Regions from separate parts of the Barrientosiimonas endolithica genome, predicted to be linked through region 2. Evidence: riboswitches for the same ligand, from Rfam matches in the RefSeq annotation. Region 2 holds a riboswitch; the other holds the start of a gene.
The links. A riboswitch is a leader RNA that binds a small molecule or an ion and turns the genes downstream of it on or off. The one in region 2 is predicted to bind cobalamin.

Region 1: another riboswitch for cobalamin. It lies ahead of metE (5-methyltetrahydropteroyltriglutamate--homocysteine S-methyltransferase); the one in region 2 lies ahead of QUE40_RS01410 (ribonucleoside-diphosphate reductase subunit alpha).

Annotation. Positions count from the first base shown of each region.
Region 1 covers NZ_AP027735.1:1,882,031-1,885,431, forward strand. Annotated here, with positions in the region: partial or broken gene metE (5-methyltetrahydropteroyltriglutamate--homocysteine S-methyltransferase) at 1-1,635, opposite strand, end outside; cobalamin riboswitch at 1,796-1,931, opposite strand; gene QUE40_RS09505 (NAD kinase) at 2,135-3,034, opposite strand; partial or broken gene QUE40_RS19155 (TlyA family RNA methyltransferase) at 3,031-3,401, opposite strand, start outside.
Region 2 covers NZ_AP027735.1:278,390-281,790, forward strand. Annotated here, with positions in the region: partial or broken gene QUE40_RS01410 (ribonucleoside-diphosphate reductase subunit alpha) at 1-1,671, opposite strand, end outside; cobalamin riboswitch at 1,794-2,019, opposite strand; gene QUE40_RS01415 (inorganic diphosphatase) at 2,240-2,830, opposite strand; gene dacB (D-alanyl-D-alanine carboxypeptidase/D-alanyl-D-alanine endopeptidase) at 3,250-3,401, shown strand, end outside.

The sequences.
Region 1 (3,401 bases), 1.6 Mb from region 2:
GGCTTGCTCGTCCGGCTGCTCGCATAGCTGATCCAGTCGACCGTCATCGGCTCCGGCCGGGCCACGTCACCGAACAGGATGGGTGGGCGCACGCACCGCGACCCGTAGGACTGCACCCAGCCGGTCGACGTGGTGGCGAACCCCTCGAGCCGCTCGGCGAAGAACTGCACCATGTCGTTGCGCTCGGGCTCTCCGTGCACCAGCACGTCGAGCCCCAGCCCCTCCTGCAGCTCCAGCACCGCGTCGATCTCGGCGCGCATCCGCGCGACGTACTCCCCTGGTCGATCCGGCCGCGCCGCAGGTCCGCGCGCGCCGACCGGATCTGGGCGGTCTGGGGGTAGGAGCCGATCGTGGTGGTGGGCAGCAGCGGCAGGTCGAGCCGCTCCGCCTGCAGCGCCCGGCGCTCGTCCGCGGGCAGCCGGCGCCGGTCGTCCTCGCCCAGCGCGGCGAGCCGGTCTCGCACGTCCTCCCGGTGCAGCCGCGGGTCGTCGCGGCGGCTCGCGAGGCCGGCCCGGGAGAGCTCCAGCTCGGCGGGCTCGTGGTCGGCGCCCGCGAGCGCGTCGGCGAGCGCGCGCACCTCGCGCACCTTCTCGGCCCCGAACGCCAGCCAGGACCGCAGCCGGGCGTCCAGCCCGGGCTCGGCGGCGAGGGCGTACGGCACGTGCAGCAGGGAGCACGAGGTCGAGACCGCGACCGAGGCTGCGTGCGCCCGCAGCGTCTCCAGGGCGTCGAGCGCGCGGTCGGGGTCGGTGCGCCAGACGTTGCGTCCGTCGACGACGCCGGCGACGACGTGCTTGCCGCGCAGCACCTCCGGCGGCGGCAGAGTCCCCGCGACCAGGTCGATCGCCAGGCCCTCGATGCCCGTGCCGTGCAGCTCCCGCAGCGCCTCGTCGGCGCGGCCGAAGTAGGTCGCGAGCAGGATGGCGGGCCGCTGCTGCGCCCCGCGAGCCCGTCGTACGTCCGGCGCACCTGCGCCAGCTCCTCGCCCGAGAGATCGGTCACCAGGGCAGGCTCGTCGAGCTGCACCCACGCCGCCCCGGCGTCGGCGAGCCGGGCCAGCAGGTCGGCGTACAGCGGGACGAGCTCCTCGAGCCGGTCCAGCAGCGGCGCGTCCGAGCCGACCGCCTTGCTCAGCCGCAGGAAGGTGACCGGGCCGAGCACGACCGGTCGGGCCGGCACGCCGAGCTCGAGCGCGTCGGCCTCCGCGAGCTCGGCGAGCAGCGTCTCCGGGTGCAGCGAGAACTGCGTGCCGGGCGAGATCTCCGGGACGATGTAGTGGTAGTTCGTGTCGAACCACTTGGTCATCTCCAGCGGCGCCAGCTCGTCGGTGCCGCGCGCCGCGGCGAAGTAGCCGTCGAGCGGGTCGGCGAAGCCGGTGTAGCGCTCCGGCAGCGCGCCCAGCAGCACGGCGGTGTCGAGCACCTGGTCGTAGCGGCTGAAGGTGCCCACGGGCACCGAGTCGAGCCCGGCGTCGGCCAGCCCGCGCAGCTGCGTCTCGCGCAGCGCGCGGCCGGTGGCTGCGAGCTCGTCGGAGGTGAGGTCGCCCGCCCAGTAGGCCTCGAGCGCCTTCTTCAGCTCGCGCTTGGGGCCGATGCGGGGCAGCCCCAGCACGGTGGCGGTGAACGGTTCGGTCATGGCTGTCGCTCCTGCGGTGCAGTCGGGAGGCCACCGCCCACGAGCGCGCACCACCGGTCCGGGACGACGCCCCTTCGCGCAGGGGTCGACTCCGCAGCGGCCGGCACGCCCAGTCCACGAGGCGGGGACCGCCGGGCACGGCGTGCCCGGCGCAGCAGGCAGGTCTTCGGACTTGCAGGCGCGCGGCGCGGCGCCGCACCTACTGGCCGTCGCTTCCCGGGCGCACCCAGTGCTCTTGACGGCGGTCGTTCCTGCTCACCGCTGCGGGACAGTCCCGGAGTCTCACCGGGTTCCCTCTCACCCCCACCGGCTCGTACGCCGGCGCGGGCTCGGCCCGGCACGATCGCCACTCGAGGGGCTCCTCAGGCGGACCGAGCCGGAGAACCAGCTACGCGTTCGAGCCTAACCAATGCGGGGCGGTCGCCGTGGTCGCCGGGTCAGCGGGCGGACCTCGCCGGTGGCTCTCCGTTGGGGCGTGTCATGCACCACCCCGGACCGGTCAGCGGGGTCCGCGTCCGCGCCAGCCCTGCACGGGCAGGTCGAACTTGGCGACCAGCCGGTCGACGAACGGCGCGGGCGTGAGGCGGGCGAGGTCGACGTTGCGGTCGCTGCGGCGCGCCTCGACCCGGGCGCCGGGCGGCAGCTCGAAGGAGCGGCGCCCGTCGAACCACAGCACCCCGCGCGCCTCGGTGCGCGGCACCATCTCGATGGCGAGCCGGGCCTGCGGGCCCAGCACGAGCGGCCGCGCGAACAGCGCGTGCGCCGAGATGGGGCAGACCAGCATCGCCTCGACGCCCGGCCAGATGACCGGACCGCCGGCCGAGAAGGCGTACGCCGTCGAGCCGGTCGGCGTCGAGACGACCACCCCGTCGCAGCCCCAGGTCGACAGCGGTCGCCCGTCGATCTCGACGACCAGCTCCAGCATCCGCTCGCGGGCGGCCTTCTCGACGGTCGCCTCGTTGAGCGCCCAGCTGTGGCAGACGATCTCGCCGTCGACGCGCGCGAGCACCTCGAGGGTCTGGCGGCTCTCGACGGTCCAGCTGCGCTGCACGATGCCCTGGACGATGTGGTGGATGTCGTCGGGCTCGGCCTCGGCGAGGAACCCCACGTGGCCGAGGTTGATGCCGAGCAGCGGGATCCCGGACTCGCGCACGAGCTCGGCCGCGCGCAGGATCGTGCCGTCGCCGCCGAGCACCACGGTCAGCTCGGTGCCGGGCGCGGGCTCGGACACCTCGACCGGTTCGACGCCGTCGGCGCCGAGCAGCCCGAACTCGGCCAGCTCGGTGGGGTCGCCGCAGACCACGATGTCGTTGGCCCGCAGGCCTTCCACCAGGTCGCGGGCGACCTCGATCGCGCGCGGGCGACCGGGGTGCCCGACCAGCAGGATGCGACGGGTCACCGGTCGGCTCGCTCGGCGGCGATGCGGTCAAACGCTGCGCGCAGGTCCATCGCGCTCATCATGCCTTCCGTGCGCGCCGCGAGCCACAGCAGGTACTCCCGGTTGCCGGTGCCGCCGGTCACGGGGCTGTCGACCAGCCCGTGCGCGCGCAGCCCGTGCCGCGCCGCCTCGTCGACGACCGCCTCGGTGACCTCGGCCCGCTGCCGGGCAGAGCGCACCACGCCGGTGCGTCCGAGCACCTCGCGCCCCACCTCGAACTGCGGCTTCACCAGCACCACCACGTCTCCCCCGGGCGTCGCCAGCGCGGCGAGCCGGTCGAGCACCAGGCGCAGCGAGATGAAGCTGAGGTCGCTCACCACCAGGTCGA
Region 2 (3,401 bases):
GCGAGGTCGGCGGACTCGTCGATCGCGTGCCAGGAGACGAACTCCACGAGCCGGTCGATGAGCTCGTACGCCTCGTCCGACTCGTAGGAGATGCCGAGCCGCTCGCACACGTCGGTGAAGCCCATGACGCCGAGGCCGACCGCGCGGTTCTGGTCGTTGGAGTGCTCCGACTCCGGCACCGACGAGCGGGTGATGTCGATGAGGTTGTCGAGCTGGCGGATCGCCATGCGCGCGCTCTCGGCGAGGCGGTCCCAGTCCCACTCGCCGTCGTCGAGGTGGCGCGAGAGGTTGATCGAGGCCAGGTTGCAGACCGACACGTTGTCGCGGTCCTGCGGCAGCGTGATCTCGGTGCACAGGTTCGACAGGTGGATCGTGCCGGTGTTGTCGTTCAGTGCCCGGAGGTTGATCGAGTCCTTCCAGGTGAGCCACGGGTGCGACGTGGTCTGCAGCGACACGAGGATCGCCGTCATCTGCTCGCGCGCCCGAATCTTCTTGAACGAGCGCAGCTTTCCTTCTCGGCGAGGTCGACGTACTCCGCGTAGCGCGCGGAGAACTCCTCGCCCACGAGCTCCACCAGGTCGGGGGTCTCCAGCGGGTCGAAGAGGTACCACGGCTGGTCGTTCTCGACGCGCTTCATGAACTCGTCGGAGATCCAGACCGCGGTGTTGGCGGTGCGGGTTCGGCGGTAGGGGTCGCCGGCGTTCTGCCGCAGGTCGAGGAACTGCGGGAAGTCCAGGTGCCAGTTCTCCATGTAGAAGCACAGCGCGCCGAACTTCTTGCCGCCGCGGGAGACCGCGCGCAGCGTCGAGTCGATGGTGTGCATGAACGGGATCGGCCCGGTGGAGGTGGTGTTGTTGCTGCGGATGGGGAGCCCTCGGCGCGCAGCTTGGTGACCGACAGCCCGATGCCGCCGGTGCCCTTGGTCAGCCACATGACGTCGCGCACCGACTTGGCGATGTGCTCGATGTCGTCGTCCATCTGCATCACGAAGCAGTTGGACAGCTGCGGGTTCGCGGTCCCGGCGTTGACGAGGGTGGAGCCGGCCGCGAGGTAGTCGAGGCGAGACATCTTGCGGTAGAAGCGGATCGCGGCCTGCGTGGGCTCCTTCTCGTTGACCGAGAGGCCCATCGCGACGCGCATCCAGAAGTAGGCCGGCACCTCGAGCATCTGCCCGCCGGGGCCGGTCGCCATGTAGCGGTTGCGCAGCGTCACGATGCCGATGTAGCGCAGCGCGTCGTCGTTGCTGTGGTCCAGCGCGGCGGCGAGCTCCTCGAGGTTGAACGCGCTCGCGAGCCGCGGGTCGAACAGCCCGTCCTCGACGGCCTCGCGCACGTAGCCCGGGAAGCGCGCCTGGTGCAGCAGCGCCAGCTCGGTCTGGGTCTCGAAGTCGCCCAGCACCTTCTTGTAGATCGTCTTCAGCAGCAGCCGCGAGGCGACCACGTCGAAGTCGGGGTCGTCCTTGACGTTCTGCACCGCGACCTGGATCGCGGCCTCGTCGAGCTGCTCGGTGGTGATGCCGTCGAACAGCGTGATCTCCAGCTCCGACGCGAGCTGCATGGTCATCGCCAGCCCGTCGGGCAGGCCTTCGGCGGCGCGCTCGATCGCCCGGTTGATCCGATCGGCGTTGTACGGCTCGCGCGACCCGTCGCGCTTGGTGACCTGAATGGCCATGTCGTGATGCCTCCTCCCTCGAGTCCTGCGTGCCCGAGGTCGCGAGGGGAGGCGGACGTACGACCGCGCCGGGGCAGCCGTGATCGTCGTGGGCCTGTCCCTCGAGGCCGCGGACCACCGTCCGGTCGGACGGCGTGCTGGCAGGTCTTCGGACTCGTGGGCGTGGGCCGGCTGGCCCGCCTAGTGGCCGTCGCTTCCCAGACCGGCTCGAGGCCGGATCCAGTGCCGATGACGGCGGTCGTTCCCACTCACCGCTGCGGGGCAGTCCCGGAATCGCACCGGGTTCCCTCTTGCCTCACCGGCCAGATGCGGAACATCTGGGGGTGAACCAGCAACGAGAGCACCATATGTGGTGCCGCCCGCGACACGCTAGCCGGGGATGTGCTGGATCGCCGAGAGGCCGGGTGCTATACGCGCGGGGCGCCCGCGCGTACGACAACGGCGGACCACATGGGACGTGGTCCGCCGTCGTACTAACTGTGCCGCCGTCGTCTCGTTCGTCTTGTCGACGATGCCGGGAGGTGCGCAGCGCAGCACGCAGCTTCCGGAGGAGGAGTCAAGACCAGAATCACTCCGGCGCGTCGGCCTGGGAGTCGGAGGTCTGGTCGCGGTCGATCGAGCGCTCGGTCTCGTCGGGGGCGTGGCCGGGCATGGCCCAGCGGGCGGTGGTGACGCCCTGGTCCTTGGCGCGCTGCAGCGCGTCCTCGACGACGCGGTCGGCGTCGGCGGAGCCGATCCAGTGCGAGCCCTCCTCGACCGACTTGCCCGGCTCGAGAGCCTTGTAGGTCTCGAAGAAGTGCTGCATCTCCTTCAGCGTGAAGTCGCTGATGTCGGTGATGTCGGTGACGCCGTCCTTGCGCGGGTCGCCAGCGGGCACGCACAGGATCTTGTCGTCGCCGCCGGCCTCGTCGACCATCTTGAAGACGCCGACGGCGCGGGCGCGCACGACGCAGCCGGGGAAGGTCGGCTCGTCCAGCAGCACGAGCGCGTCGAGCGGGTCGCCGTCCTCACCGAGGGTGTCCTCGATGTAGCCGTAGTCGGCGGGGTAGGACATCGCGGTGAAGAGCAGCCGGTCGAGCCGGATGCGGCCGGTCTCGTGGTCGATCTCGTACTTGTTGCGAGTCCCGCGCGGGATCTCGATGCTGACGTCGAACTCCATGGAATGTCCTCATCGTTGAGCTGTGCGGTGCGGCGCACCGGGGTGGGGCGCCCGCGGGGTACGTCCGCGGACAGTTCGCGGTTAGTGTCTCCCACGAGAACGGGTCGCGGAGCAAGGGGGCAGCGTGCGCAGATCGCACCGCGCGCTGGTCGCGGGCGCCGCGACGGTCGCGCTGATCGGCGGCTACGCCACCCTCGACACCTTCGACGTCGTGCCGGGCGTGCTCACGACCGCCGACGCTCCGCGCGAGGCCGTGCCGCTGCCGGGGGAGTCGACCCCCCGCCCGACGTACGCCGTCCGCAGCCCCCGCAGGCACCCGCCGCTCTCCCCGGAGTCGGCGGCACCGCGCCCACGCCCGAGGGGTCCGCGCCGCGCTGCAGCCGCTGCTCGACGCCCCCGGTCTCGGCCCGACGACGTCGATGGCGGTGCGCGACGCCGCCACCGGGCAGAGCCTGTTCGCGCTCGACCCCGACGCCGCGCGCACGCCGGCGTCGATCACCAAGCTGCTGACGGCGTACGCCGTGTCGCGCACGCTCGACCTCGACAGCACCCTGGCGACGACCGTCCGGCA